2 regions of the Citrobacter sedlakii genome follow, and region 2 is predicted to be linked to the other one. Evidence: riboswitches for the same ligand, from Rfam matches in the RefSeq annotation. Region 2 holds a riboswitch; the other holds the start of a gene.
What was found. A riboswitch is a leader RNA that binds a small molecule or an ion and turns the genes downstream of it on or off. The one in region 2 is predicted to bind cobalamin.
Positions count from the first base shown of each region.

Region 1: another riboswitch for cobalamin. It lies ahead of btuB (TonB-dependent vitamin B12 receptor BtuB); the one in region 2 lies ahead of JY391_RS08815 (cobyrinic acid a,c-diamide synthase CobB).

Region 1 is NZ_CP071070.1:4,487,225-4,502,617, reverse strand. It holds gene ppc (phosphoenolpyruvate carboxylase) at 1-1,708, opposite strand, end outside; gene argE (acetylornithine deacetylase) at 2,044-3,195, opposite strand; gene argC (N-acetyl-gamma-glutamyl-phosphate reductase) at 3,284-4,288, shown strand; gene argB (acetylglutamate kinase) at 4,296-5,072, shown strand; gene argH (argininosuccinate lyase) at 5,150-6,523, shown strand; gene oxyR (DNA-binding transcriptional regulator OxyR) at 6,801-7,718, shown strand; gene sthA (Si-specific NAD(P)(+) transhydrogenase) at 7,701-9,101, opposite strand; gene fabR (HTH-type transcriptional repressor FabR) at 9,300-9,950, shown strand; gene JY391_RS21255 (YijD family membrane protein) at 9,950-10,312, shown strand; gene trmA (tRNA (uridine(54)-C5)-methyltransferase TrmA) at 10,356-11,456, opposite strand; cobalamin riboswitch at 11,571-11,764, shown strand; gene btuB (TonB-dependent vitamin B12 receptor BtuB) at 11,831-13,669, shown strand; gene murI (glutamate racemase) at 13,614-14,465, shown strand; rRNA gene JY391_RS21235 (16S ribosomal RNA) at 14,843-15,393, shown strand, end outside.
Region 2 is NZ_CP071070.1:1,860,467-1,875,859, forward strand. It holds gene JY391_RS08775 (diol dehydratase reactivase subunit alpha) at 1-1,771, opposite strand, end outside; gene pduE (propanediol dehydratase small subunit PduE) at 1,787-2,308, opposite strand; gene pduD (propanediol dehydratase medium subunit PduD) at 2,322-2,990, opposite strand; gene pduC (propanediol dehydratase large subunit PduC) at 3,001-4,665, opposite strand; gene pduB (propanediol utilization microcompartment protein PduB) at 4,684-5,496, opposite strand; gene pduA (propanediol utilization microcompartment protein PduA) at 5,493-5,777, opposite strand; gene pduF (propanediol diffusion facilitator PduF) at 6,301-7,116, shown strand; gene pocR (transcriptional regulator PocR) at 7,315-8,232, shown strand; cobalamin riboswitch at 8,546-8,720, shown strand; gene JY391_RS08815 (cobyrinic acid a,c-diamide synthase CobB) at 8,810-10,189, shown strand; gene cbiB (adenosylcobinamide-phosphate synthase CbiB) at 10,186-11,145, shown strand; gene JY391_RS08825 (cobalt-precorrin-8 methylmutase) at 11,156-11,788, shown strand; gene cbiD (cobalt-precorrin-5B (C(1))-methyltransferase CbiD) at 11,785-12,924, shown strand; gene JY391_RS08835 (cobalt-precorrin-7 (C(5))-methyltransferase) at 12,918-13,523, shown strand; gene JY391_RS08840 (decarboxylating cobalt-precorrin-6B (C(15))-methyltransferase) at 13,513-14,082, shown strand; gene JY391_RS08845 (cobalt-precorrin-4 methyltransferase) at 14,075-14,848, shown strand; gene cbiG (cobalt-precorrin 5A hydrolase) at 14,829-15,393, shown strand, end outside.

The DNA of each region.
Region 1 (15,393 bases), 2.1 Mb from region 2:
TCTCGCAGGTTTTGATGAGCGCATCCTGTGCCTGATACTGTGCCCAGGACGCCGCCATGACTCCGGCGTCTTTCGCCGAGTCGGAATAGCCGATCATCACCATCTGCTTGCCCTGGATCAAACCGCGATACCAGTCGATGTTCAGCAGTTGGGTCATGACATCGTCGGCGTTGTTCAGGTCGTCGAGGGTTTCAAACAGCGGGGCAACCGGCATGGCGAAACCAATGCCCGCTTCTTTCAGCAGCAGGTGTACCGCCAGCACGTCAGACGGCGTTTTCGCCATGGAAATCACGTAGGCGGCAATAGACCCTTTCGGCGCTTCAGCGATGACTTTACAGGTGTCGAGCACTTCACGGGTGTCGTTGCTTGGCTCCCAGTGATGCGGCAGCAATGGACGCTTGGAATTCAGTTCGCGGATCAGGAACGCCTGTTTGTCCGCTTCTGACCAGCTTTCATAGTCGCCGATGCCGAGATAGCGGGTTAGTTCACCCAGCGCTTCGGTGTGGCGAGTGCTTTCCTGACGGATATCAATACGCACCAGCGGTACGCCGAAACATTTCACGCGGCGCAGGGTATCGAGCAGTTCGCCGTTGGCGATAATCCCCATACCGCAAGCCTGTAAGGACTGATAGCAGGCGTAAAGCGGTTCCCAAAGCTGTTCGTTTTGCGTCAGCAATCCCGCCGGTTTCGGTAGCTTTTCGCCTTTCAGACGTGCCTCCAGCCAGGCCTGTGTCGCCATCAGGCGGGCGCGCAGATTTTTCATCAGATAGCGATAAGGCTCCGAGGCGCCTTCTTCACCCACCATCGCTAACAGTTCCGGCGTGGCGTCAACCATCGACAATTCTGAGACCAGAACCTGAATATCTTTCAGGAACAGGTCGGTGGCCTTCCAGCGGCTCAGTAGCAGGACATGGCGGGTAATGTCGGCGGTAACATTCGGGTTACCGTCACGGTCGCCGCCCATCCACGAAGTGAATCGCACGGGCACGAAATCAACCGGCAACTGGTAGCCCAGATTCTCTTCAAGCTGTTCGTTTAGCTCGCGCAGGTAGTTAGGTACACCCTGCCAGAGACTGTTCTCCACCACCGCGAAGCCCCATTTTGCTTCGTCTACCGGGCTGGGGCGCAGCTTACGAATTTCATCGGTATGCCAGGACTGGGCGATCAGCTGGCGTAGACGGCGCATCAGCTGGTGACGTTCGTAATCGACGATGTCCTTGTTGTCGAGCTGTTTTAAGCAGGCGTTAACTTCCACCATTTTGTGGATCAGCGTGCGGCGGGTAATTTCCGTCGGGTGGGCGGTTAGCACCAGTTCAAGCGACAGGGATTCCACCGCTTTTTTGATGGTCGCTTCGTTAAGATCCGGCTGATTTTTGAGTTTACGCAGGGTGCGGGCAATCACTTCCGGGTTGCTGGCGGCTTCGCCTTTCGGCGAAATGCTGTGGTATTGCTCGGCGGTATTGGCCAGATTGAGGAACTGGCTGAACGCGCGGGCAACGGGCAGCAGCTCATCGTTCGACAAATTCTGTAACGTGGTGAGCAACTCCTGGCGGTTTGCCTCATTGCCAGCGCGTGAAGATTTAGACAGCTTACGGATTGTTTCTACGCGATCAAGAATGTTCTCTCCCAGCGCATCCTTGATGGTTTCTCCCAGCACTTTGCCGAGCATACTGACATTACTACGCAACGCGGAATATTGTTCGTTCATATTAACCCAGACACCCCATCTCTGTTGTAATTGTCCTGCGCTTTTCGCGTCGTAGCGGCGCTCGACACCCGAGGTTACCGGCTTATGTCAGTCCCCTGGATGTGCTTGTTTGCCGCCTTGCTACACCACGAAATATGTTGGACATTGTTCTTCGTCGTCTTTTATAAAGCCACGTAAAACCCCTGTCGTCAATTGCTGCGAAATCGGTTCAGCAAACCGAGAAATCGCGGCCAATTTACGAAAGTTAATTCCTCGTGGATCAAATAAGCATTACTTATGAAAATGTAAAATAAACGCCGCGATTAACTCAAAAGTGTTAACGCGGCGATGAACATTTAATGCCAGCAAAAGTGATGCACGACCTGAGTGATTAATTCCCGGGTCGGTTTAATAAAACGCGTCTCCAGATATTCATCCGGCTGATGGGCCTGATTAATAGAACCCGGACCGAGGACCAGCGTCGGGCACAGCGTTTGAATAAATGGCGCTTCGGTGCAGTAGTTCACTACGTCGGTTTTTTCGCCGAGCAGTTTTTCCACCACTTCAACCAACTGGTGATCCGGGGGACATTCGTAGCCCGGAATAGGCGGATGCAGTTCCGCCACCGTCAGGCGACCCGGCCAACGTTCACTCACCGGAGCCAGCGCTTCGTTCAGTAGGCCGTCAAGATCGCTCAGCGTCATGCCCGGCAAGGGACGGATATCCATGTGCAGCTCACAGCAGGCGCAGATGCGGTTCGAGGCGTCGCCGCCGTGCAGGCTGCCGAGGTTCAGTGTCGGATACGGTACGGTGAACGCCTCATAGTGGTAGCGTTCTTTTAGCGAGTCGCGCAGTTGTATGATGCGGCCTATCGCGTCATGCATCAGCTCAATGGCGTTCACGCCGCGCGCCGGATCGCTGGAGTGACCGGACTGACCGAGCACCCGCACCGCCGTGGAGATATGGCCCTTATGGGCACGAATCGGTTGCAGTGACGTTGGCTCGCCGATGATGGCGCAGTCCGGGCGAATCGATGTATTTTCAGAAAAATAGCGCGCGCCCGCCATGCTGGTTTCTTCATCGGCAGTCGCCAGAATGTACAGCGGTTTTTTCAGCGTCGTCACGTCGACGTCACGCAGGGCGTCGAGAATAAACGCGAAGAAGCCCTTCATGTCCGCGGTTCCCAGACCGTAGAGCTTGTTGTCGTGCTCGGTGAGCGTGAAGGGGTCGCGCGTCCAGCGCCCGTCGTCAAACGGCACGGTGTCGGTGTGGCCCGTTAGCAGCAGACCGCCCGCGCCCTGTCCGGAGCTGGCGAGCAGATTGAATTTGTTTCGGGTTCCCGGAACCGGTTGAACCTCCACCTTAAAGCCAAGATCGCTGAACCACCCCGCCAGCAGATTGATTAAAGTCGCGTTGCTCTGGTCCAGCGCTTCTTCGGTGGCGCTGATGGACGGCGTGGCAATCAGGGCGCGGTAAATCTCGATAAATGGCGGTAAGTTCATTTTCATTGTTGACACACCTTAGGTCGTGATAGTATCAATATTCATGCAATAAATGTGAATAAAAATACATTAACGTTGAGCATAAAGGAACCCGATGTTGAATACGCTGATTGTAGGCGCTAGCGGTTATGCGGGCGCAGAGCTTGTAAGCTACGTAAATCGCCACCCTCATATGACCATAACCGCTTTGACCGTCTCAGCGCAAAGCAATGATGCAGGAAAGTTAATTTCCGATTTGCATCCGTGGCTTAAAGGCATTGTCGATCTGCCTTTGCAGCCGATGTCCGACATCAGCGCGTTTACTGACGGCGTGGACGTGGTGTTTTTAGCCACCGCCCACGAAGTCAGCCATGACCTGGCGCCGCAGTTTCTTGCCGCCGGTTGCGTGGTCTTCGACCTTTCCGGCGCGTTTCGGGTGAATGACGCCGGGTTCTATGAAAAATATTATGGCTTTACCCATCAATACCCTGAGCTGCTGGCAACCGCGGTTTATGGTCTGGCGGAATGGAACGCGGAAGCGTTAAAAGAAGCGAACCTGATTGCCGTGCCGGGCTGCTACCCGACGGCGGCGCAACTGTCTCTGAAGCCGTTGATCGATGGCGAACTGCTGGATCTGACGCAATGGCCGGTGATCAATGCCACCAGCGGCGTGAGCGGCGCAGGGCGTAAAGCGGCCCTATCTAACAGTTTCTGCGAAGTAAGCTTACAGCCGTACGGGGTGTTTACCCATCGTCACCAGCCGGAAATCGCCACCCATTTGGGCGCAGACGTGATCTTCACGCCGCATCTGGGCAACTTCCCACGCGGGATCCTTGAAACTATCACCTGCCGCCTGAAGCCGGGCGTGACGCAGGCGCACGTTGCCCAGACCTTGCAGCAGGCGTATCGCGATAAGCCCCTGGTGCGCCTGTATGACAAAGGCGTCCCGGCGCTGAAGAATGTGGTTGGTTTACCATTCTGTGATATCGGTTTTGCCGTACAGGACGAGCATTTGATCCTGGTGGCCACCGAAGATAACTTGTTGAAAGGTGCGGCTGCGCAGGCAGTACAGTGTGCCAATATTCGTTTCGGCTTCGCTGAAGCGCAGTCTCTTATTTAAGGGTGCAATGATGAATCCATTAATTATCAAGCTGGGCGGTGTATTACTGGATAGCGAAGAGGCGCTGGAGCGTCTGTTTACCGCGCTGGTTAACTATCGTGAATCACATCCACGCCCGCTGGTGATTGTTCACGGCGGCGGCTGTGTGGTCGACGAACTGATGAAAGGACTGAACCTGCCGGTCAAAAAGAAAAACGGCCTGCGCGTGACGCCTGCCGACCAGATTGACATCATTACCGGCGCGCTGGCGGGCACGGCGAACAAAACCCTGCTGGCGTGGGCGAAGAAGCATCATATCGCTGCCGTCGGGCTTTATCTGGGTGATGGCGACAGCGTCAACGTCACTCAACTGGATGAAGAATTAGGTCATGTTGGACTGGCGCAGCCGGGATCGCCGGCGTTGATCAACACCCTGTTGGCGGGCGGTTTTCTGCCGGTAGTGAGTTCGATTGGCGTGACGGAAGACGGACAACTGATGAACGTTAACGCCGACCAGGCAGCGACCGCGCTGGCGGCAACGCTGGGAGCGGATCTGATCCTGCTCTCCGATGTGAGCGGTATTCTGGATGGTAAAGGCCAGCGTATTGCCGAAATGACCGCCGCGAAAGCGGAACAACTGATAGATCAGGGCATTATCACCGACGGCATGATCGTTAAAGTGAACGCCGCGCTGGATGCGGCCCGTACGCTCGGCCGCCCGGTGGATATCGCCTCCTGGCGTCATGCGGAGCAACTCCCGGCGCTGTTTAACGGTACGCCGATTGGAACGCGTATTCTGGCGTAATCGATTTACGGTTTTGTAGGCCCGGTAAGCGCAGCGTCGCCGGGCAATGACATTCAAAGATATTAAGGAAGCATGGTATGGCACTTTGGGGTGGGCGTTTTACTCAGGCAGCAGATCAGCGGTTTAAACAGTTCAACGACTCGTTGCGCTTCGACTACCGCCTGGCGGAGCAGGATATTGTGGGTTCTGTCGCCTGGTCCAAAGCGCTGGTCACCGTCGGCGTGTTAACCGCTGACGAGCAGCGTCAGCTTGAAGACGCGCTGACCATTTTGCTGGAAGACGTTCGCGCGAACCCGCAGCAGATCCTGGAAAGCGACGCGGAAGATATCCACAGTTGGGTAGAAGGTAAACTGATCGATAAAGTGGGGCAGTTAGGTAAAAAGCTGCACACCGGACGCAGCCGTAACGATCAGGTCGCCACGGATTTGAAATTGTGGTGTAAAGACACCGTGAGCGAACTGCTCACCGCCAACCGCCAGCTGCAGCGCGCGTTGGTGGAGACGGCAGACCATAATCAGGATGCCGTTATGCCGGGTTACACCCACCTGCAGCGCGCGCAGCCGGTGACGTTTGCTCACTGGTGCCTGGCGTATGTCGAGATGCTGGCGCGGGACGAAAGCCGTCTGCAGGATGCCCTGAAACGTCTGGACGTCAGCCCGCTGGGCTGCGGCGCGCTGGCCGGGACAGCCTATGAGATCGATCGTGAACAGCTGGCAGGCTGGCTGGGCTTTGCCTCGGCGACGCGTAATAGCCTGGACAGCGTGTCCGACCGTGACCACGTGCTGGAGCTGCTGTCCAACGCCTCCATCGGTATGGTGCATCTTTCACGGTTCGCGGAGGACCTGATTTTCTTTAACACCGGCGAGGCGGGCTTCGTTGAGTTGTCCGATCGCGTGACGTCCGGCTCTTCCCTGATGCCGCAGAAGAAAAACCCGGACGCGCTGGAGCTGATCCGCGGTAAATGCGGCCGCGTGCAGGGGGCGCTGACGGGCATGATGATGACGCTGAAAGGCCTGCCGCTGGCGTATAACAAAGACATGCAGGAAGACAAAGAGGGCCTGTTTGACGCGCTCGACACCTGGCTGGACTGCCTGCATATGGCGGCGCTGGTGCTGGATGGCATTCAGGTGAAACGTCCGCGCTGCCAGGACGCGGCGCAGCAGGGGTATGCTAACGCCACTGAGCTGGCGGATTACCTGGTGGCGAAAGGCGTTCCGTTCCGTGAAGCGCACCATATCGTGGGTGAAACAGTGGTTGAGGCGATTCGTCAGGGGAAACCGCTGGAGGATCTGCCGTTGGCGGAGCTGCAGAAATTCAGCAGCGCGATTGGCGACGATGTCTATCCTGTCCTGTCGTTACAGTCATGCCTGGATAAACGTGCGGCGAAGGGCGGCGTTTCTCCGCAGCAGGTGGCGCAGGCCATTAGCTACGCGAAGGCGCGTCTGGCGTAGGGGATCATGTGCCGGATTTATCCGGCAACACGTTTAAGCCTGGCCTTGCGCCGGGCTTTTTTACGCAAAAAAATGCGGACCACGGGGTCCGCAAAAGTTCACGTTGGCTTTAGTTATTCGGGTTGAGAGAAACTCTCAGAACGGGCAGTGACTTCAAGGGTTAAACGATACCGCTCCGTTTCTGTGATGTATTATTAATCAGAAAGCTTGATAGGGATAATCGTTCGTTGCTATGCTACCTATCGCCATGAACTATCGTGGCGATGGAGGATGAATAATGAATATTCGCGATCTTGAATATCTGGTGGCATTAGCCGAACACCGCCACTTCCGGCGGGCGGCTGATTCCTGTCATGTCAGTCAGCCAACGCTGAGCGGGCAGATCCGCAAGCTGGAAGATGAGCTGGGCGTGATGCTGCTGGAGCGGACGAGTCGTAAGGTGCTGTTTACGCAGGCAGGTTTGCTACTGGTGGACCAGGCGCGCACCGTGCTGCGTGAGGTCAAAGTGCTCAAGGAGATGGCAAGCCAGCAGGGTGAAACCATGTCTGGCCCCCTGCACATTGGTTTGATCCCAACCGTGGGTCCTTACCTGTTGCCGCATATTATTCCGATGCTGCACCAGACGTTCCCGAAGCTGGAAATGTATCTGCATGAAGCGCAAACCCATCAACTGCTGGCGCAACTGGACAGCGGCAAGCTGGACTGCGTGATCCTGGCGCTGGTGAAAGAGAGTGAAGCGTTTATTGAAGTGCCGCTGTTCGACGAGCCGATGCTGCTGGCCATTTACGAAGATCACCCGTGGGCGAACCGTGATTGCGTACCGATGTCAGATCTGGCGGGTGAGAAACTGCTGATGCTGGAAGATGGCCACTGTCTGCGCGATCAGGCGATGGGCTTCTGCTTTGAAGCGGGCGCCGACGAAGATACCCATTTCCGCGCGACCAGCCTGGAAACGTTGCGTAATATGGTGGCGGCAGGCAGCGGGATTACCTTATTGCCTGCACTGGCGGTACCGCAAGAGCGCAAGCGCGACGGCGTTGTCTATTTGCCGTGTATTAAGCCGGAGCCGCGTCGTACGGTGGGACTGGTGTACCGCCCGGGCTCCCCGCTGCGCAGTCGCTATGAGCAACTGGCAGAGGCCATCCGCGGCGCGATGGATGGCCATTTTGACAACGCGTTAAAAAAGGCGGTTTAAGCCGTTTAACGCCGCTACCCGATAGGCTTCCGCCATTGTCGGGTAGTTAAAGGTGGTGTTAACGAAGTATTCAATCGTGTTACCGCCACCTTTTTGCTCCATAATCGCCTGGCCGATGTGAATAATCTCGGCTGCGCGCTCGCCAAAGCAGTGGATCCCCAGAATTTCTTTTGTTTCCCGATGAAACAGAATCTTCAGCGTGCCGACGTTCATGCCGACGATTTGCGCGCGCGCCAGATGTTTAAACTGGGCGCGACCCACCTCGTAAGGCACCTTCATCGACGTCAACTGCTGTTCGGTTTTCCCTACGGAGCTGATTTCGGGAATGGTGTAAATGCCGGTGGGGATATCTTCGATCAGATGCGCGGTCGCTTCTCCCTTCACCAGCGCCTGGGCGGCGATGCGTCCCTGATCGTAAGCCGCGGAGGCCAGACTTGGATAACCAATCACATCGCCTACCGCATAGACGTGCGGCAGCGCGGTCTGGTACATGCTGTTGACCTTAAGTTGTCCCCGGCTGTCCGTTTCGAGGCCAATATTCTGTAGCGCCAGAGAGTCAGTGTTGCCGGTACGGCCATTGGCGTACAACAGGCAGTCAGCTTTCAGCTTCTTGCCGGACTTGAGGTGCATAATCACCCCGTCATCGCAGCCTTCGATCTTCTCGTATTCTTCATTGTGACGAATCACAACGCCGCTGTTCCAGAAATGGTAAGAGAGGGAGTCTGACATCTCCTGATCGAGAAACGCCAGCAGGCGATCCCGGGTGTTGATCAGATCAACTTTGACGTCCATACCGCGGAAGATCGACGCATATTCGCAGCCAATCACCCCCGCGCCATAAATAATCACATGGCGAGGTTCATGGTGCAGATTGAGAATGGAGTCGCTGTCATAAATGCGCGGATGGGAGAAGTCGACGTCTGTTGGATGATACGGACGAGAACCACAGGCGATAATGAATTTCTCTGCGGTCAGGGTTTCAACCGTGCCGTCATGACACTCCAGCGCCAGGGTGTGTTCATCCACAAAATGCGCATTACCCTGCAATATTTCGCAGTGGTTACGCTCGTAAAAACCCTGCCGCATACGCGTTTGCTGATTAATCACGTTATCGGCATGGTTGAGAATGTCGGCGAAAGAGGAACGAAGCAGGCGGGAGTGATCGCTATATAAGGGGTTCTGATTGAATTCAATGATACGGCTGACGGCGTGGCGGAGGGCTTTCGACGGGATGGTGCCCCAGTGGGTGCAACCGCCGCCAACGTTATGATAACGTTCGATAACCGCGACGCGGGCTCCTTGCTTAACCAGTCCCATTGCAGCGCCTTCGCCGCCGGGGCCTGAACCTATTACTATGGCATCGTAATCGTAGGAATGTGGCATGGTGTGGCTTACCTGTTCTTATACATAAAAGCAACAGAATAGTAACATCATTGCGTTGATAACCCAATTATCGTTGTGCTCTTTTGCGAAGCCGGAGCACAAACCGCGCGTAAACAATCATTCACAAAGCTGAACAAACAGATTAACTTTGAACTCTGGTATAGTGCCAGACAAGGCATATGGAAGGATTCAGACATCGTGATGGGCGTTAGAGCGCAACAAAAAGAAAAAACCCGGCGTTCGCTGGTAGAGGCCGCATTCAGTCAATTGAGCGCGGAGCGTAGCTTCGCCAGCCTCAGCTTGCGCGAGGTTGCGCGTGAAGCAGGTATCGCGCCCACATCGTTTTATCGCCATTTCCGTGATGTGGATGAACTTGGGCTGACCATGGTCGATGAAAGCGGGCTGATGCTGCGACAGCTCATGCGGCAGGCGCGTCAGCGCATCGCCAAGGGAGGGAGTGTGATCCGCACCTCGGTCTCCACATTTATGGAGTTCATCGGTAACAACCCTAACGCCTTCCGTTTATTATTGCGTGAACGCTCCGGCACTTCCGCCGCATTTCGTGCCGCCGTTGCGCGAGAAATTCAGCATTTTATCGCGGAACTTGCGGACTATCTGGAACTCGAAAACCATATGCCTCGCGCGTTTACTGAAGCGCAAGCCGAAGCCATGGTGACGATCGTCTTCAGTGCGGGCGCCGAGGCGCTGGATGTGGGCGCTGAACAACGCCGACAATTAGAAGAGCGGCTGGTATTGCAACTGCGCATGATTGCGAAAGGAGCGTATTACTGGTATCGCCGTGAACAAGAGAAGATGACCCTCATTCCGGGTAACGTGAAGGAAGAGTAATGAAACAGTCAGTTCAGGATAAAGGTACGCTGCTGCTGGCGCTGATCGCCGGTTTGTCGATCAATGGCACGTTCGCGGCGCTGTTTAGCGCCATCGTGCCGTTTTCTGTTTTCCCGATTATTTCTCTGGTGCTGACGGTGTATTGCCTGCACCAGCGCTATCAAAATCGCACCATGCCTGTGGGGTTGCCGGGTCTGGCTGCGGCCTGTTTTATTCTTGGCGTGCTGCTGTACAGTACCGTCGTGCGCGCGGAGTATCCGGATATCGGCTCCAATTTCTTCCCGGCGGTGCTGTCGGTGATTCTGGTATTCTGGATTGGCGTGAAAATGCGTAACCGCAAGCAGGACATCGCGGAAGAGTAAGACAGGCCGGATGGGGGCATAATTGCTTTATCCGGCGTCTGTTTTACCTGGCGGTGAGTAACACGCCGCACTCCATATGGTGCGTATAGGGGAACTGGTCGAACAACGCCAGACGTTCAACTTTGTGCGTCTGGCTTAACGTTTCCAGATTTTTGCACAGCGTCTCCGGGTTACAGGAGATGTATAAAATACGCGGATACGCCTGCACCATTTTTTCGGTTTCGCTGTCCAGCCCGCTGCGCGGTGGATCGACAAAGATGGTTTCGCACTGATAGCTCTTCAGGTCGATACCCTTCAAACGAGTAAACTCGCGAACGCCGTTCATCGCCTGGGTAAATTCTTCTGCCGCCATGCGGATAATCTGCACATTCTCGATCTGGTTCGCCGCAATGTTGAATTGCGCCGCGGCGACGGACGGTTTGGCGATCTCGGTCGCCAGTACGCGCTCAAAGTTACGCGCCAGCGCTAAGGAAAAGTTACCGTTGCCGCAGTACAGTTCCAGCAAATCGCCTTTCGAACCTGTCGTGACATCCAGCGCCCATTCCAGCATCTGAATATTCATCGCTGCGTTTGGCTGGGTGAAACTGTTTTCAACCTGACGGTAGATCATCTCTTTGCCCGCCACCGGCAGACGCTCGTCAATGTAATCCTGATCCAGCGCGATTTTGGTTTTGGTCGCCCGGCCAATCAGATGCACGTTCAGATTTTGCGCGCGCAGGGCGTCACGCAGCGCTTCCGCTTCCTGTCGCCACGCATCGTCCAGCTTTTTATGGTACAGCAGCGACACCACTGCCTGATTGCTCATGGTGGTGAGATAGTCAATCTGGAACAGCTTATGGCGCAGGGTAGGATTCGTGCGCACGCCGTCGATCATCGCGTTCATCAACTGGTTGATCAGTTCGCTTGCCGCCGGAAAGCTGTCCACGCGAATCCGGCTTTTGGTCTGTTGATCGAAAATGATGTGATACAAATCATCGCCATCGTGCCAGATGCGGAATTCAGCACGCATACGATAGTGACTGACCGGGGAGCGGAACACTTCCGGAACCAGGCCAGAAAAAGGCGCCATCATACTCTGCAAGCGCACCACTTTTTCGGCGAGCTGCGCGTCATACTGTTCTGTCGGAAGGTGTTCGGGGGTCATGATGCATCCTGAAAAATAAAAGTACGCGGGGATTGTAGGGATTGCTCAACAGATGTCCAGACATTGATGACTTCTCATATTTAACAATCGGTCTGGACAGTATGTTGTTACAGACTGTAGCATCCGTGTGCCGGTCCTGTGAGTTAAAAGGGAATCCAGTGTGAATCTGGAGCTGACGCGCAGCGGTAAGGAAAGGTGAAATGAGAGCGTAAGCAGACACTGCCTGTGGGTGGGAAGTCTTCATTTCTGTTATCCGGATAAAGGATTACCTTCCAAGCCCGAAGACCTGCCGGCTGACGTCGCAACTGGTCTTCATCATCGCGTACTATCGGTGGGACCTGCGGCATCCTTCTTCTATTTATGGATGCTTTATAATGATTAAAAACATATCGCTGCTGACGGCGCTCTCCGTCACGGCCTTTTCTGGTTGGGCACAGGATGCCACGCCTGACACGCTTGTCGTCACGGCAAATCGTTTTCAACAACCCGTCAACACTGTCCTGGCCCCTACGGATATCGTCACTCGTGAAGATATCGACCGCTGGCAGTCCCGCACCGTTCTGGATGTTATGCGCCGTCTGCCGGGCGTGGACGTCGCGCAGAACGGCGGTATGGGACAGAGTTCCTCCCTGTTTGTACGCGGCACTGAAGCGAAACATGTGCTGGTATTGGTGGACGGTATTCCGGTGGCGCGTCCGGGCATTACCAATAACTCCGATATCGATCAAATTCCGGTCTCGCTGGTTCAGCGCATTGAATATATTCGGGGACCGCGCTCGGCGATATATGGCTCAGGGGCGATTGGCGGTGTGGTAAATATCATCACCATGGCGGGTGATGAGCGCGCGCAAATTAACGCGGGCGTCGGTTCGAACAGTTACCAACAGTATGACGGCACATGGCGTCAGCGTTTCGGTGATACGGTGTTGACGGCAGCGGGTGCTTACCAGTCCACCAAAGGCTTCGACGTGCAGCCGCGCTCCAGCTATAGCGGCGACGGCGATCGCGACGGTTACCGTAACAAACTGTTCTGGGGCGGCGTCGAACATAAATTTAACGATAATTTTGATGGCTACTTCCGCGGCTACGGCTATGCCAGCAATGCCGATTATGACCAGGGCAACTGGGGATACGACGGCGGAAACGATGAGCATCAGAATTACACCCAGTCATGGGATACCGGGCTGCGTTTCAATTCCGGGATCTACTCGTCACAACTGGTGGCCAACTACCAGCGCATTAAGGACTACAACTACAGCAGTCAGACCGGGCGCTACGCTACGGGATACACCCTGGATGATATGGAACAGCGCTATATCCAGTGGGGAAATAACGTGATCGTCGGTCATGGCGCGGTCAGCGCGGGGGTTGACTGGAAGCAGGAAAAACTGATGTCCTTTGGCGCTTCCGGAACCGACAACTACAAGCGCGATAACACCGGGCTTTATCTGACCGGGCAGCAGCAGATCGACAGCGTGACCCTGGAAGCGTCGGGTCGTGAAGATCATGACGATCAGTTTGGCTGGCACGGCACCTGGCAAACGGCAGCCGGCTGGCAGTTTATCGACAATTATAAAGTGACGCTTTCCTACGGTACGGGTTTCCTCGCGCCTTCGCTTGGTCAGCAGTTTGGCGCTGAGCGCTTTGGTATCGCGTCCAACCCGAATCTGAAACCGGAAGAGTCTAAACAGTGGGAAGCCGGATTAGAGGGGGTGACCGGACCGCTGGACTGGCGTTTGTCGACCTATCATTACAAAATCCAGAACCTGATCGATTACAACAATAACACCTACTTCAACGTGAAGTCCGCGACCATTAAAGGCCTGGAGTGGACAGGTAATATCACGACGGGGCCGGTCGATCATCGCGTAACGTTACAATATGTTGACCCGCGCGATGATGAAACCGATCAGCGGCTCTACCGGCGTGCAAAACAGCAGGTGAAGTATGAGCTGAGCGGCGAGGTGTATGACCTGGGATGGGATGTGACGTACCAATACATTGGCGAGCGCTATGATTATGATTACGATAATTCCCGTAAGATAAAAATGGGCGGGCTGAGCGTGTGGGATATCGGACTTTCATATCCTGTCACCTCACACCTCACAGTTCGTGGTAAAATAGCCAACCTGTTCGATAAAGATTACGAGACAGTTTATGGCTACCAAACTGCAGGACGGGAATACACCTTGTCTGGCAGCTACACCTTCTGATCCACGCCACACCGTGCTGGTATTTGATTCCGGTGTCGGTGGGTTGTCGGTCTATGACGAGATTCGGCGCCTCCTGCCGGATCTCCACTATATATACGCTTTCGATAACGTCGCTTTTCCTTATGGAGAGAAAAGCGAAGAGTTTATTGTTGAGCGCGTCGTCGAGATAGTGACCGCCGTTCAGCAGCGCTATCCCCTTTCTCTGGCGGTGATTGCCTGCAATACGGCCAGTACCGTCTCGCTTCCCGCGCTGCGTGAGAAATTTGCTTTTCCCGTGGTGGGGGTCGTTCCGGCCATTAAACCGGCGGCGCGCTTAACGGCCAATGGCATTGTGGGGCTGCTGGCGACGCGCGGTACCGTAAAACGGCCCTATACCCATGAGCTGATCGCGCGTTTTGCTAATGAATGCCAGATCGCGATGCTGGGTTCTGCTGAGCTGGTGGAACTGGCTGAAGCGAAACTGCACGGTGAGCCTGTTCCGCTGGAGGAACTGCAGCGGATCCTGCGTCCCTGGCTGCGTATGCCAGAGCCTCCCGACACGGTAGTGCTCGGCTGTACGCACTTCCCATTACTAAAAGAAGAACTCCTGCGCGTTTTGCCGGAAGGGACGCGGCTGGTGGACTCCGGTGCGGCGATTGCACGGCGCACTGCCTGGCTACTGGAGCATGAAGCGCCGGATGCGAAATCGACGGACGCGAATGTTGCTTATTGCATGGCGCTGACAGCAGAGACTGAACAACTTTTACCCGTTTTACAGCGTTATGGCTTTGAGTCGCTTGAAAAACTGTCGGTTTAACGCCAATTTGGGTAAATATCAGGCAGTCGAAAAATTATTTTAAATTTCCTCTTGTCAGCCCGAAATAACTCCCTATAATGCGCCACCACTGACACGGAACAACGGCACGCAAGCCGCCGGGTCAGCGGGGTTCAGACCAGAACCTCACGGAGAAAAGCAAAAATAAATGCTTGACTCTCAAGCGGGAAAGCGTATTATGCACACCCCGCGCCGCTGAGAAAAAGCGAAGCGGCACTGCTCTTTAACAATTTATCAGACAATCTGTGTGGGCACTCAAAGTGACATGGATTCTTAACGTCGCAAGACGAAAAATGAATACCAAGTCTCTGAGTGAACACGTAATTCATTACGAAGTTTAATTCACGAGCATCAAACTTAAATTGAAGAGTTTGATCATGGCTCAGATTGAACGCTGGCGGCAGGCCTAACACATGCAAGTCGAACGGTAACAGGAAGCAGCTTGCTGCTTCGCTGACGAGTGGCGGACGGGTGAGTAATGTCTGGGAAACTGCCCGGTGGAGGGGGATAACTACTGGAAACGGTAGCTAATACCGCATAACGTCGCAAGACCAAAGAGGGGGACCTTCGGGCCTCTTGCCACCGGATGTGCCCAGATGGGATTAGCTTGTTGGTGAGGTAACGGCTCACCAAGGCGACGATCCCTAGCTGGTCTGAGAGGATGACCAGCCACACTGGAACTGAGACACGGTCCAGACTCCTACGGGAGGCAGCAGTGGGGAATATTGCACAATGGGCGCAAGCCTGATGCAGCCATGCCGCGTGTATGAAGAAGGCCTTCGGGTTGTAAAGTACTTTCAGCGGGGAGGAAGGGATTGTGGTTAATAACCGCAGTCATTGACGTTACCCGCAGAAGAAGCACCGGCTAACTCCGTGCCAGCAGCCGCGGTAATACGGAGGGTGCAAGCGT
Region 2 (15,393 bases):
GCGGACCTTCAGTTCCGCGAATGTTGCCGCGCCCGGCGACTAACCGGTAATGCGCCAGCGCATCAGTCACCAGTTGCGGTACCTCGAAGTCCAGAGACGATCCGCCCACCAGCACCACAAATGGAATATCGCGAATGTTGCCGGTAGGGCTGACCTGACGCAGCGCGCGAAGGGCATTGGTGACAAAAACACGCTCTTTAGCGCTGCGGCGAATCGCACGCACTTTTTCCAGGGCCAGTTCACCCGGCAGCGGCACCAGTTCGTCGGGTTTGACAACGCAAACGCGGGCAAACACGGCTGGAGGGAGCGGGGAAGGGAAGAACTGGACGCTGCCATCTTCGTGACGCAGATGGAACAGGCTTTCCACTTTCGCCAGCGGATATTTTTTGATCTCTTCCGCCAGGTAACGGTCTTCGAGTCCAAGCTCTCTGGCAATGATCATCGTCACCATATCGCCTGCGCCGGCGAGGTGGGTGGCGATAATTTCCCCTTTCGGATTAATGATCGAAGCGTCGGTAGATCCCGCGCCTAAATCGAGAATGGCCAGCGGACGAGTGGTGCCTGGCGTGGTTAACGCGCCAAGAATGGCGGCTTCGGCTTCTGCGCCGCCAACCTGAACGTCAACGTTCAGCTTTCCTTTGATCTCCCGGGCGATCATCGCCATTTGCAGACGGTCGGATTTCACCATAGAGGCAATGCCAACGGCCTGTTCCAGCGAAAACTCGCCGGCCAGTCCGCCCGTGACGCTAACCGGCACGGAGGTGTCGACGGCGAGCAAATCCTGAATGAAAATTTCGTTGCTGGGTTTGTTGGTCAGTTCCGCCATGGTCTGGCGAACGTGTTCAAGCATACCGCCAATATTGGTGCCAGCTTCACCGGTGACGTTATCCAGTTTCGGGCAGTCGCCAACCGCTTTCATAATGGCGTCAGCCCCTGCGGCGACGTCAACGCGCACTGTACGGCCTTGCGCATGCAGCTCAATATTCCCGGCGGGAATGGCGCGTGCCTTCACGTCTCCCGAGGGGGTTTTAACGACGACGGCGGAGCGGTTGCCAATCAGGGCGCGCGCCATCGGTACAATGTTTTTCGTTTCGTCCGCGTTCAGGTTGAAGACGGTGGCAATGCCGTACGGGTTAGACAGGGTTTCGATGACTTTGCCCGGTACGGCGACTTCGATAGCCGCCAGCATGCCGAGTGGAATTCGGTCGATGTACAGCACTTCGTCAACGATAGGCAGCGGTTTTTCCAGTCGGTTACTGACCAGTACGCCATCATCCTGCTGCAAAATGACGCCGGTTAACTGATAGCCCGCGCGAACAGCGGCGTTGATCATGGTGGCGACATCGGCGAAGTCGAATGCCGACGATACCACCAGAATGTAAGGTGCATCTGCCGCGCGTGTCAGAAGCTCTTCCGGCGTGATAGTCATGCCCACCCCCAGACCAACGCCGCCTGGCGTCTTGGGGTTATGACCGATCATAGTGGACTCGGTGATGATGGTTTCCGTAATGGTTTCCATCGCCACATCGCCAATCACCGGCGTGGCTTCGTTTATGCGAATGAGCGAAATATCGCTGACAGTGATGCCGGCGTTTTTGGCCGCAAGCGTAAGCGCCTCCTGAATGCCAAACACATTACGTAATGTGCCTTTTATTCCGGTGGTTTCCGCCAGCGCGCTGCCGGTAATGGTCAGCTTGCCAGTATCATCGAGGGTCGCCAGAGCGACTTCTGTTGATGAGTTGCCGATATCAATGCCAGCTATATATCGCATCGCGTTTCCTTAACGTTAATCGTCGCCTTTCAGTTTTTTACGCTCGACGTACAGCGTCGCGGCCTCGCGCACAAAGGCGGCGCAGATCTTCGCCTGATAGCGGTTTTCGAGATCGTCCGCGATGGCCATCAGCTCATCTTTCGTTGAGCGGTAAGGACGCAGTGCGTTGTAAATCTCAAGAATGCGATCGTCAGGTACGGCGGTCAGTTCGGCAGCGCGTTCAAAGTTCATCGCCAGGCGGTCGCGTCCGGCATCCCGGGCGATAGCGGCCTGAATACGCAGCGTCTCCGGTGTGATACGCATATCCTGGGCGGTGACTTTATTGCTGAGGACGTTTTCCAGGGTGAAATCATCCAGCGTTTTATTGGTGGCCGTTTTCACCCATTCCGGATGTTTGTTCGCCAGCGGGTAATCGGTCACTTTAACGGTCTGAGTTGAATGGCTTACCGCCGCCGCCGGGGCAGGCGCGTCGCCCTGCAGGCTGTTCATGCGGCTCAACACGTCCCGAACCATCGATTCAATTGCATCGGTATTCATAAAGGGATCCTTATTAAAGCGCCACGCGCAGTTCCTGCGGGTTTTTGCCTGTTACGACGTACTTCGTCTCTTTAATATGCAGAATGGCCGACTTCGCCTGATACTTCGGACGCGCCATCTGGTCGTTCAGCGTCGGCACCGGTTGCGGCGATTCACGCTTGGCATAGCGCGCGGCGTTTTTACCGATCTGCCGGTAGGTCGCCAGCGTCAACAGCGGCGCCTGCGGGAACAGCTCCAGGTTAGAAAGCGGCGGCAACCCCTGCTGGTGGATCACGGTGGTGCCTTTCGACTGAATGCCGATAGAGATACCGGAGCCACTCAGTCGGTTGCCTTCGACCGCGACAAACGCCACGTCGGAGGATTTAAAGCAGCGAATCACGCGCGCTTTGATGCCTTCTTCTTCAATGCCGGCAATCACTTCGCGCAGGATGCTCTTATGCGGCAAGCCAACAATGTTGACTGTCTGAGAGAGACCGAACGCCGGACCGACCGCAATGACCACTTCGTCCTGTTGCGTGCCCTGTTTCGCCTCGCCGATTTCGGTCAGAAAGCTGTCTCCTGTTGGAGCGGCAGAAGCGGCAGCGCTACCCGGCGCGCGAAAGGAGACCGGCTTATCGCTGGTCTGCATTTCAGACAGCACGTCTTCGATAATCTGGCGCAGCAGTTTTTCATTGATTTCCATTGTTCACCCCTTAGCCAAGCTCGTTGGGATCAAGTGCGCCAGGGATGTTTTTAATCTCTTCCCAGCGTTCGCCCTGCAGGCGATAACCTGTTGCCGGACCGGCATAATCGTTGACGTCATTGACCGCAGAGAGCACTTGTCCGTCGCCGACGATGATGGCGGAGGTGTGCAGATAGTCCCCGGTTAACTTCGCTTTCTGGATGTTAAGCATGTCCTGCGCCACGTCGGTAAAGCCGCCCTGAGCCAGCGCTTTCACGACTTCCAGACCATTTCGGTTCTTATTGATGATCTCCTGAGCGAACTTAATGTCTTCAACGATGTTACGTTCCGGCATATCCTTCGAGCCGTGCGCGTAGGTGGCGGCTTCCACTTCTTCATCGGTGATCGGCGGCAGGCCCATCCCGGCGAATACTGCCTGCAGCGCGCGCGCCGCTTTGTTACGAATGGCGATAACGTCTTCTTCGCGGACCGGACGCAGACCGCCGTCGACCTTCAGGTCACGTTGAATAACGTTGTAGTCATCGAAGTCCTCTGCGTCTTCGTTGGAGCCGGCAAACATGTTGTCGTAGTTCGGCACCGCGGAATAACCGGACGAGATAAAGTCCGTTCCCGGCAGAAACTGCATCAGCAGGCGGGCGGTCCGGCGCATATCGGAGTGGGTAAAGGTCTGGTCATTACTGGAGGCGCATTCCAGATCCAGTGACGAACAGATCAGGTTTTCAGCCAGTACCGCACGGATCCCGGAAGGAACGGCGGACGGAACGCCGATGCAACTCACCGAACCGTTTTGCAGTCCCTGAACGCCAGCCGCTTTGGTGATGTAAATGCAGCGCGCTTCGAGGTAAAGCATGGATTTCCCTTCCGCGTAGCCCATCTGCACTTCTGAGCCGGAACCGGAGGTGAAGCGCATTTTCAGTCCGCGAGAGGCATAAGAGGACGCGAGAAACCCTTTCGACCACGGCGTATCGTCACCGTCGGTAAATACCGGTTCGGTACCATAAACAGAGATGGTTTCGGCGTAGCAGGTGTGGCCCAGCATACCGAGCTTTAACTCTGTGGCTTCTTCCAGTGAACACTGGGTGAGAACCCCAGGACGCCCCACCTGCGAACCTACGAGCAGAGCGATAGCGTTGAACGGCGCATAGCGCGCGACGGCAACGGTGGTTTCCTGTTCGTCAAAACCGCGCCATGCCCCTTCGGCGGCGTCAGCGGCGATCTGTACCGGGTTATCTTTAACGTTGGTGACGTGGGCCTGCTGAGACGGCGTGCGACGGGCGCGCATTTTCTGCATTGCCATCATCATCTCAACCACGTTCATGTGGGAGACCACTTCGACAATTTTCGCTGGGGTCATTGCGGTGGTGAGCGGCACAATATCGCTGCGCTTCACGTTTGGATCGCACAGCATATTGGCGAGCTTGACGGAGTCCATCGCCATCACCTCTTCCGCGCGCGCCAGGTTAATGCCGTAGCGGGCAATGAAGTGGTCGATCAGGTCAAACTCGCTGACGGATTTGCCATCCAGTTCGGTTACCGCGCCGTTAACGATTTTAATCGAGGGTTTCGGATCGTTCGGGCTTTCCATCGCAATGAAGCCTTCTTCGATCCACTCCTTAACGAACCCGTCCTGGTTAACAGGGCGTTTCGCCAGTGCTTCAAATCTTTTCGATCTCATGAATGAGCCTCACGGATATCAGATATAGGACGGGCGATCGTTTTTCGGTTCGCTACCGAGTGTCGCCAGCACGGTTTTGCCGATTTCACGCGCGGAGATAACCGCCTGACGCACCGCGCCGGAGTCGCCGGAAATCACCAGAATCGCTTCGTTACTGAAGCTGGTGCCATGCGCTGGCGAGCTGTACGCGACAACGTCGACATTGGCGGATTTCAGGGCGGTATCCGCCATCAGTACGCCGACCGATGCCGGCGCGCCGACAATCACGCCGCAGGCGCGGCCAACAGGAGCGCCGAAGGCTTTTTCCAGCGCATAGCTGGCGCGGGCGGTATACTGAAGCTCGATGTGCCCGGCCTCGTTGCCATAGACATCGCCAAAAGTGCGGTCGAGTTCTTTTAATGCGACTTCGATCCCCCGCTTGACGTCAGAAACGTCATTCCCGCCCAAAATGATCAGCGAACCGTGACCGGCGCCGCCTTTGGTGTCGCGCGGCAGTTCAATGCTGACCACTTCGGTGTTGGTGGCTTTTACCGCTTCGTCTGCCGCCATAATGTGCGGACCCGCGCCGGTACGCGCCCCCAGAATGCCGATGGAGCGATAGCGCTTTTCAAGCTTCATTGCTTCAAGTAGAGCGCTGTCGACGTTAGCGATAACCAGACCGACGGTGTCGCCAATCGCGGTGCCTACAAATTCCGTTAAACTGCAGCTTTTCTCTGCCATAGCCGTCTCTCGTTTTGGATGGGGTGTATCAGGGGTACCCGTTTGCGCAGGTGTCGCCACACGGGCGATTACCTGTGCCATGATCTGTTCAACCAGTTCATTGCTGCTCATGGGTTAATTCCCTTCGGTAAGATTTTTTCAACATCGGTATGCGGGCGCGGAATAACGTGTACGGCTTTCACTTCTCCCACGTTGCCTGCCGCGGCAGCACCGGCATCGGTCGCCGCTTTTACGGCGCCGACGTCACCGCGAACGATGACGGTTACCAGGCCTGAGCCAATTTTTTCGTAGCCGACCAGCATGACATTGGCCGATTTCACCATGGCGTCTGCGGCCTCTATGGCGGCAGTCAAGCCTTTGGTTTCTACCATTCCTAATGCTTCTTGTTGCATAAAGACCTCGCGTGGGTTGTCCCGATATTCATGACTATAAAAAGAAGCGAGGAAAAAGAATGGCTGACTTGACAGTATGCGTGGAAAAATAGTTGGCGCTAAATGTGATTAATTTGGTGTGAATTGTTTTATGTGACTGTTTTTAAAGGGTGTTGATATTTTTATGAATAGTAAAAATTGGTTTTTGTGATTCCATTTTTACATTTTCAGGCGTGACATAAATAATTTATTTTGTTATGGGCGGGAAAGGGAAGTGTGACCTTTATAGAAAAAAGGAAACCTGCAAATAACGAATTTTTATTATCTTTAAGTTTGCGGTTTAAATGCCTGACTGCGTGGTTAATGCCTGTTTGTGAATAATGCAATGGCAAAAATTTGTTATCTCAACACGATTTTTCAGAGCCCCGGCAGGTTCAGTTTGCCAACAATTTTCAGCCAGCCGTTTTTATAGTAAGTGTCGTTGTACTCTACGGCCAGCAAGGGTCCGCTGGTCAGACACGAACGCTTCTAAGAAGGTGTCACAATGAATGATTCACTGAAAGCGCAATGTATTGCCGAGTTTTTGGGCACCGGGCTGTTTCTGTTTTTTGGCATCGGCTGTCTTAGCGCTCTGAAAGTCGCTGGCGCCAGCCTCGGTCTCTGGGAAATTTGCATCATTTGGGGTCTGGGTATTTCCCTGGCGGTGTACCTGACAGCGGGGATCTCCGGGGCGCATCTCAACCCGGCGATTACCGTCGCGCTCTGGCTTTTTGCCTGTTTTCCGGGGCGCAAAGTGTTGCCTTACACCGTTGCCCAGGTGGCAGGGGCGTTTGGCGGCGCAGTATTGGCCTATCTGCTGTATGGCAGTTTGTTCACCGAGTATGAAACCGCCCACAACATGGTGCGCGGTAGCGTCGACAGTCTGTACCTGGCCAGTATTTTCAGTACTTATCCGGCGGCTGCGCTGAACGTGTGGCAGGCGGCTGGCGTCGAAGTGGTTATCACCTCGATTCTGATGGGACTGATTATGGCGTTGACGGACGACGGCAACGGTGTGCCAAAAGGGCCGTTGGCGCCGCTGCTTATCGGGATCCTGGTTGCCGTTATCGGCGCGTCCACCGGGCCGTTGACTGGCTTTGCGATGAATCCAGCCCGTGATTTTGGCCCTAAGCTGTTCACCTGGATGGCTGGCTGGGGGGATATTGCGATGACCGGCGGGCGGGATATTCCTTACTTTATTGTGCCGATTATTGCACCGGTGATTGGCGCATGCGGCGGCGCAGCCATTTATCGCTTTTTCATTGGCAAAAATTTGCCCTGCAATGCCTGTAAAATTGAGGAAACGAACGCCTCTTCCTGAGCAGCAAGGTTATTATCACGAAATCAATAACGATTTCGTGATCTGCTTTCCCGAACTGACTAAAAAGTCTCCCCAGCCCGGGAGACTTTTGTTATTGTCATTTGGCTTTCAGTCATTAACTAAGGACAGCCGATGACAAAAAGTAAATGTAAAAAATATGTTTTAATTATAACAATGGATTAACTGAGGGATTTTATCATGATTTCTGCGAGTACCCTGAACTCAGAACTCATTAATAAAATCGCACAGGATTTTGCGCAAGCCACAAGCCTGGCCGTTGTGGTTGTCAATATTCACGGTGATGAGATTTCTGAGCTATTTAATTTCACGCCTTTTTGTCAGCTGATGCGTCAACATCCTCAGCACAGCACCCGCTGCCGGATGAGCGATCGCTGCGGAGGGCTGGAAGCCTCGAAATCGGATCAGCCCTGTATCTACCGTTGCCATGCCGGGTTAACCGATTTTTCTATCCCCCTGGTTATCGCCGGGCATCTGGTTGGGTTCGTATTGTGTGGTCAGGTGCGTCTGCGTAACGATGAGGGGGTTGATTTGGTCGATATTCTCAACGTTGACGACCGCTGGCAGGCCGACCCGGAACTGCTCAATGAATTTCGCAACGTCCCGGAAATGGACTACTCGCGAGTGATGGCATCTGCGGATTTGTTGAAGCTAATTGTCGAAAACTGCCTGAAAAAACAGCTGAATTTTGTGGTAATCAAAGACAGCGAACAGAGCGCGGAACCGTCGCGTCCGGCGCGTGCGCCCAGCCCGCATGACAGCAAAATGAAAAAAGCGCTGCGCTATATTGATGCCCATTTGTCCGACGATTTACGCCTTGAAGACGTGGCTTCACATGTCTACCTCAGCCCGTACTATTTCAGCAAGTTGTTCAAAAAATATCAGGGGATCGGCTTTAACGCATGGGTGAATCAACAGCGTATGGCCAGCGCGCGGGAACTGCTTTGCCATAGTGACTGGAGCATTGCCAGTATTGCCCGCAATTTAGGTTTTTCTCAAACCAGTTATTTCTGCAAAGTATTTCGTCAGACTTATCAGGTGACGCCGCAGGCATATCGGCAGCAGGCCGCAGAAAATTTACCGGTAGAATCGGCGTAAATAGCAATATTTTGCTATTGCCGATTTTTGATATTTCCCGTGAGCGAGCCATTATTCGCGGTTTATTTTATTTGGCGCAGCAATAAATTGTCATAGCGCAATAAAATATCAAAATTTGCAGCGTAAACTTCGCCAGTTTTTATTTTTGTGATGAGATACAGTTTCATTGTGAAGGGTTTTCATTATTCTTCTGCGTGTCTTTTCAGAAAGAAGCGTGTTAATCCGGCATTGTTTTGCCGTTGAGGGTTCCAATACCCGCGCGAAAAAGAATGCGTTAAAAAAGGTTTAAGATGATGAGCAGATGCCAGTCTGTTCATCATTGACGCCGACAGGTTAGACACATTTGTGTCAGGGAAGGGGGTGAAAATCCCCCGCAGCCCCCGCTGCTGTGATGCTGACGACCCCGTAAAGACCACTGATCGCAAGATTGGGAAGGACGGGAGAGGATGACGCTAAGCCAGAAGACCTGCCTGTCGGATACATTCAACAACTTCGGTGGGAAGTGGGTTGCTTTAAAACAGACAGTCGAAAGACTGGATGTCAGTACATCCCTACCACCCTGAACAGGATCAGGGTCATGGCGGCACAGCAGTATGCGTTTGTTCTGGCAGGTACCGGGAGTGGCTGTGGAAAAACCACGGTTACGTTGGGTCTGCTTAGCGCGCTAAAACAACGAGGGCTTCGCGTCCAGCCCTGTAAAGTCGGCCCTGACTACCTGGATACCGCCTGGCATACGGCGGTCTGCGGTACACCTTCCCGTAATCTCGACAGCTTTATGCTTCCCGAACCCGTCCTCAATGCGCTGTTTTGCGAGCAGATGCAGGGGGCGGATATCGCCGTTATCGAAGGAGTGATGGGACTCTACGACGGATACGGCACCGATCCCGGCTATTGCAGTACCGCGGCGATGGCGAAACAACTTGGGTGTCCGGTGATCCTGCTGGTGGATGGCAAGGCCGTTTCGACCTCCATTGCCGCGACGGTAATGGGATTTCAGCAATTCGACCCGACGCTTAACCTCGCGGGCGTGATGGTAAATCGCGTCAACAGCGAAGCGCATTTTCACTTGCTTAAAACGGCGATTGAGCGCTATTGCGCAGTGCCCGTGCTGGGTTATGTGCCGCACGTTGAGGGCGTTACGCTGCCGGAGCGCCATCTTGGACTGGTGACTGCCCGCGAGTCGGTGGTGACACAGCAACCCTGGCTGGATTTTGCCGCTACGCTGGAGCAGACGCTCAATATCGACCACCTTTTAGCGCTAAGCGAAATAGCAACCTTACCACAGGGCGCATGGCCGGAATTGCCCGCACAGGACGCCGGAAAGGGACTCACGCTGGCGATGGCCGACGACGAAGCGTTTAATTTTTACTATCCCGATAACGTGACGTTGCTGGAGCGTACCGGCGTGAAGATCGTCCGCTTCAGCCCGCTGCATGACCGGGTTTTACCCGACTGTCAGATGGTCTGGCTGGGTGGCGGCTATCCTGAACTGCATGCCAGCGCGCTGGCGGCTAACGGCACGATGCTGGCGAGTCTGCGCGATGCGCACCAGCGTGGCGTCGCCATTTATGCCGAGTGCGGCGGGTTAATGTACCTCGGTACGCAACTGGAGGACGCCGGTGGATTCGTGCATTACATGGCGGATATCCTTCCCGGTTACAGCAAAATGGGGGAACGGTTGACCCGCTTTGGCTACTGCGAAGCGCAGGCGCTGCAGCCAACCCTGCTGGCGGCGGAAGGCGAAATCCTGCGCGGCCATGAATTTCACTACTCCGATTTTTTCCCGCAAATTTCCGCCGTGATGGCCTGTCACAAGGTGCGCGACGGTAAAACGCTGCAGCAGTGGTCCGGCGGCTGGCAGGCAGGTAATACTTTCGCCAGTTATCTGCATGTCCATTTTGCCCAACGTCCGCTCATGCTGACCCGCTGGCTGCAGGCGGCGAGGGAGGCGTTATGACACTGCTTGCGTGGTGTGTCGCCTGGCTCCTCGACGTTATGGTTGGCGACCCGCAGCACTGGCCGCACCCGGTGCGCTGGATAGGCAACCTGATTACCGTCGTACAGCGGACGGTTCGTCGTCATTGTCACAGCGAGCGTGCGCTGCGCATCGGTGGCGGCGTGATGTGGCTGGTGGTGGTGGGGGTGACGTGGGCGGCGGCCTGGGGCGCGTTGACCGCCGCCCGGCTGATCCATCCGTGGCTGGGCGGGTTGGTGGAGGTGTGGATGATTTTCACCGTGCTGGCCGGTCGCTGTCTGGCCAATGCCGCCAGAGACGTGGAGCGCCCGCTGCGCGCGGGGGATCTCGCCGCCAGCCGGGAAAAATTGTCGTGGATTGTCGGTCGTGACACCTCGCAGTTGGCTCCACAACAAATAAACCGGGCGGTGGTGGAAACCGTCGCAGAAAATACCGTCGACGGCATTATTGCGCCGCTGTTCTTTCTTATGCTGGGCGGCGCGCCGCTGGCGATGGCCTATAAAGCGGTCAACACCCTGGACTCGATGGTGGGCTACAAGCACGAAAAGTACCGGGCGATCGGCATGGTCAGCGCCCGTCTTGATGACCTCGCAAACTTTCTTCCCGCCCGGTTGAGCTGGCTGCTGCTGAGCGCCGCGGCATTTTTGTGCCGCAACGACGGCGCGCGCGCCCTGCGTATTGGCTGGCGCGATCGCTATAACCACAGCAGCCCCAATTGCGCGTGGGCGGAAGCGCCCGTGGCCGGCGCGCTGGGCATTCGCCTCGGCGGTCCAAATGACTATTTTGGCGAGCGCGTTGAAAAGCCGTGGATTGGCGACGCGCAGCGCGAGATTACCGTAAATGACATTCCCCAAACGATTCGACTGATGTGGGTTGCGTCCACGCTGGCCCTGGCGCTGTTTATGTTGACGCGCTGGCTGGTGGTTGGCATGGCCTGAGGATTAAACAATGCATTACATCCAACAACCGATGGCGATAGAGGCCAAAAGCTTCGACATCATTGGCGAGATCATCCATGAAACGCGCCCGGAATACCGCTTCGCCAGCCCACTGCATGAGGCCATTATCAAGCGTGTCATCCACACCACCGCCGATTTTGACTGGCTCGATATTCTCTGGTTTTCCGATGATGCACTCTCCCGACTTTGTGCGGCGCTGCGTCGTCCGTCAGTGATCTACACCGATACCACGATGGCGCTGTCGGGGATCAACAAAACGCTACTGGCGAAATTCGGCGGTGAGTGCCGTTGCTACATCAGCGATCCGCGGGTGGTGGCGCAGGCGAAAGCACAGGGGATCACTCGCTCAATGGCGGCCGTGGATATTGCCGTGACGGAAGAGAGCGAGAAAGTGTTTGTTTTCGGCAATGCCCCCACCGCGTTATTTCGTCTGCTTGAACATGATGCGGCGGTGAATGGGGTGGTCGGCGTACCGGTCGGATTCGTCGGAGCGGCGGAATCAAAAGAGGCGCTGACGCGCAGCCCATTACCCGCGATTGCCGCCCTCGGACGTAAAGGCGGCAGCAACGTCGCAGCGGCAATTATCAACGCCATCCTTTATCACCTTGAGGGGGCGCGATGAGCGATCAGACGTTTGATGCTCCCGTCTGGCACAACGGTAAAGCGTTGCGAAAAGGCTATACCACCGGTTCGTGCGCCACGGCGGCGGCAAAAGTCGCGGCGCTGATGGTGCTGCGCCAGCATTTGATCCATCAGATTTCCATCGTTACGCCGTCCGGCGTCACGCTGTGCCTCAATGTGGAATCACCGCACATTGAAGGCCAGCAGGCGATTGCCGCGATCCGCAAAGACGGCGGGGATGATGTCGACGCTACACACGGCATGTTGATTTTCGCCCGCGTGACGCTGAACGACAGCGGTGAAATAACGCTGCTGGGCGGGGAGGGGGTTGGCACCGTTACGCGTAAAGGTATTGGTCTGCCGATTGGCAGCGCCGCTATTAACCGCACGCCACGTCATACCATTGAATCGGCGGTGCGAGAGGCGATAGGCCCGGCGCGCGGCGCGGAAATTGAAATATTCGCGCCGGAAGGCGAAGCGCGGGCGCAAAAAACCTACAACTCGCGGTTGGGGATCGTTGGCGGCATTTCCATTATCGGCACCACCGGCATCGTGACGCCAATGTCGGAGGAAAGCTGGAAACGATCCCTGTCGCTGGAGCTGGAGATTAAGCGCGCCGAGGGGCTTGAACGGGTGGTGCTGGTGCCGGGCAATCATGGCGAGCGCTTCGTGCGCGAGCAAATGGGGATTGACAGCAAAGTGGTGGTCACCATGAGTAACTTCGTCGGTTACATGATTGAAGAAGCGGTGCGGCTCGGTTTCCGCCACATCGTTCTGGTCGGTCATCCGGGGAAGTTAATCAAAATCGCTGCCGGGATCTTCCATACCCATAGCCATATTGCCGATGCGCGAATGGAAACGCTGGTGGCGCACCTGGCGCTGCTCGGCGCACCGCTGGCGCTGTTGAGAGAGGTCAGCGACTGCGACACTACCGAGGCGGCGATGGAACATATCGACGCGTATGGCTATCAGCGCATTTATGACCATCTTGCGGAACGCATCTGCCTGCGCGTGAAGCAGATGCTGCGCTTTACCAAAACCCCGCCGACCTGCGACGCCATTATGTTCTCGTTCGATAACCAGGTACTGGGAAGCAACCGTCCTCTCGGGGCGATAGCTCAGGAGTTGCAATGTTAACGGTGGCAGGAATGGGGCCTGCGGGCTTGCATCTGATGACGCCTGCCGCGCGGGACGCGGTGGCGAATGCCGACGTGCTGGTGGGAGGTAAACGTCACTTGCAGCAGTTTCCGGCGTTTCAGGGGGCAAGGTTTACGCTCGGCGCCAATATTCCGGCGCTGCTGGCATGGATTGAGACGCAGCGGGATAAAAATGTGGTGGTCCTCGCCTCTGGCGATCCGTTGTTTTATGGCATCGGTACGCGGCTGGTCGCGCACTTTGGCATTGAGCGGGTACGCATTATTCCCGGGATCAGCGCCGTGCAGTATCTCTGCGCCCGGTCAGGTATCGACATGAATGACATGTGGTTAACCAGCAGCCACGGGCGCAGCGTCTGCTTCGATACGCTGGCGGCGCATCGCAAAGTGGCGATGGTCACCGACGCGCAGTGCGGGCCGCGGGATATCGCCGCGCAACTGGTGGCGCGCGGCAAAGGCGATAGCTGGATGGTGATTGGCGAGAACCTGGCGATGGACAATGAACGGATCCACTGGCTGCGCGCCAGTGAGGTGCAGGCCGACTACGAGATGAATGCGGTGGTGATCTTAGATGAAAGATGAGCTTTTTCTGCGCGGCGGAAACGTGCCGATGACCAAAGAGGCGGTACGGGCGATTGCGCTGGCAAAACTGGAGCTACACCAGGCCAGTCACCTGATTGATATTGGCGCGGGAACGGGCAGCGTCTCTATAGAGGCGGCGTTACGCCATCCCTCTTTGCATGTGACGGCCATCGAACGTAACCCGGCGGCGCTACGGCTGCTGGACGAGAATCGTCAACATTTTGCCTGTCCGAATATCGATATCCTGCCGGGGGAAGCCCCCATGATGTTGACCGAAAAAGCCGACGCGGTGTTTATGGGCGGCAGCGGCGGCCATTTGACCGGGCTTATTGACTGGTCGCTGCGCCAGTTGCACCCGCGCGGACGTCTGGTAATGACCTTCATCTTACAGGAAAACCTCAACGCCGCGCTGGCGCATTTGCAGCAGTTGGACATACACGACGTTGACTGCCTGCAACTGCAAGTGTCGTCCCTGACCGCGCTCGGCAGCGGCCATTTTTTCAAACCGAACAACCCTGTGTTTGTCATCGCCTGTCAAAAGGAAGAACGCTATGTCTGAGACATTTGATCCCCGCTGTGTGTGGTTCGTTGGTGCCGGTCCGGGCGACCGCGAGCTGATTACTCTCAAGGGCTACCGCTTACTGCAACAGGCGCAGGTGGTGATTTATGCCGGTTCGCTGATCAACACCGAACTGCTTGAGTATTGTCCTGAGGGAGCCGAGTGCCATGACAGCGCGGCGTTGCACCTTGAGCAGATCCTCGATCTCATGGAAGCAGGCGTGAAGGCCGGGAAAACGGTGGTACGTCTGCAAACCGGGGACGTTTCGTTATATGGCTCGGTGCGTGAGCAGGGTGAGGAACTGACCAAACGCGATATTCCCTGGCAAGTGGTGCCGGGCGTCAGCGCGTTTCTTGGCGCGGCGGCGGAACTGGGCGTTGAGTACACCGTGCCGGAGGTGTCCCAGAGTCTGATCATCACCCGGCTTGAAGGACGTACGCCAGTGCCGGAGCGGGAGCAGCTTGAGTCCTTCGCCAGCCACCGTACCTCAATGGCGATTTATCTTTCGGTACAGCGCATTCATCGGGTGGCGGAACGGCTAATTGACGGCGGCTACCCGGCGACCACCCCTGTGGCGGTGATCTACAAAGCCACCTGGCCGGAAAGTCAGACCGTGCGCGGCACTCTAGCGGACATCGCAGACCGCGTGCGTGACGCCGGGATCCGCAAAACGGCGCTGATTCTGGTCGGGGATTTCCTGGGTGAGGAGTACCACTACTCAAAACTGTATGCGGCGGACTTTAGCCATGAATACCGTAAAGCCTGAATCCATTGCCCTGTTTTGCCTGACGCCCGGCGGGGTGCAACTGGCGAAACGGCTGGCGGCGATGCTGCCGCTGACCTGTTTTACCAGCGAGAAGCTGCTTGAGGACGGTTTTTTGCCGTTTGACGGCGGTTTCGCCCAGGCGGCGCGTGACGCGTTTAGTCATTATTCAGCGCTGATTTTTATTGGCGCGACCGGCATTGCGGTCCGCGTACTGGCGCCGCTTGTGAACGACAAGTTCAGCGATCCGGCGGTGGTGGTTATTGACGAACGCGGCCAGCACGTTATCAGCCTTCTTTCCGGCCATGCGGGCGGAGCAAATGCGCTGACCCGCTATCTGGCGGGGATGCTAGGCGCGGATCCGGTGATTACCACGGCGACCGACGTTAATGACATGGCGGCGCTGGATACCCTCGCTTTTCAACTTAACGCGCGCATGAATGATTTCCGCGCGGCGGTCAAAGTGGTCAACCAGATGCTGGTGAGCAATCAGCGGGTCGGTTTGTGGTGGGATCCCGAACTGGACGAAGACGTGGGCCACTGTGACC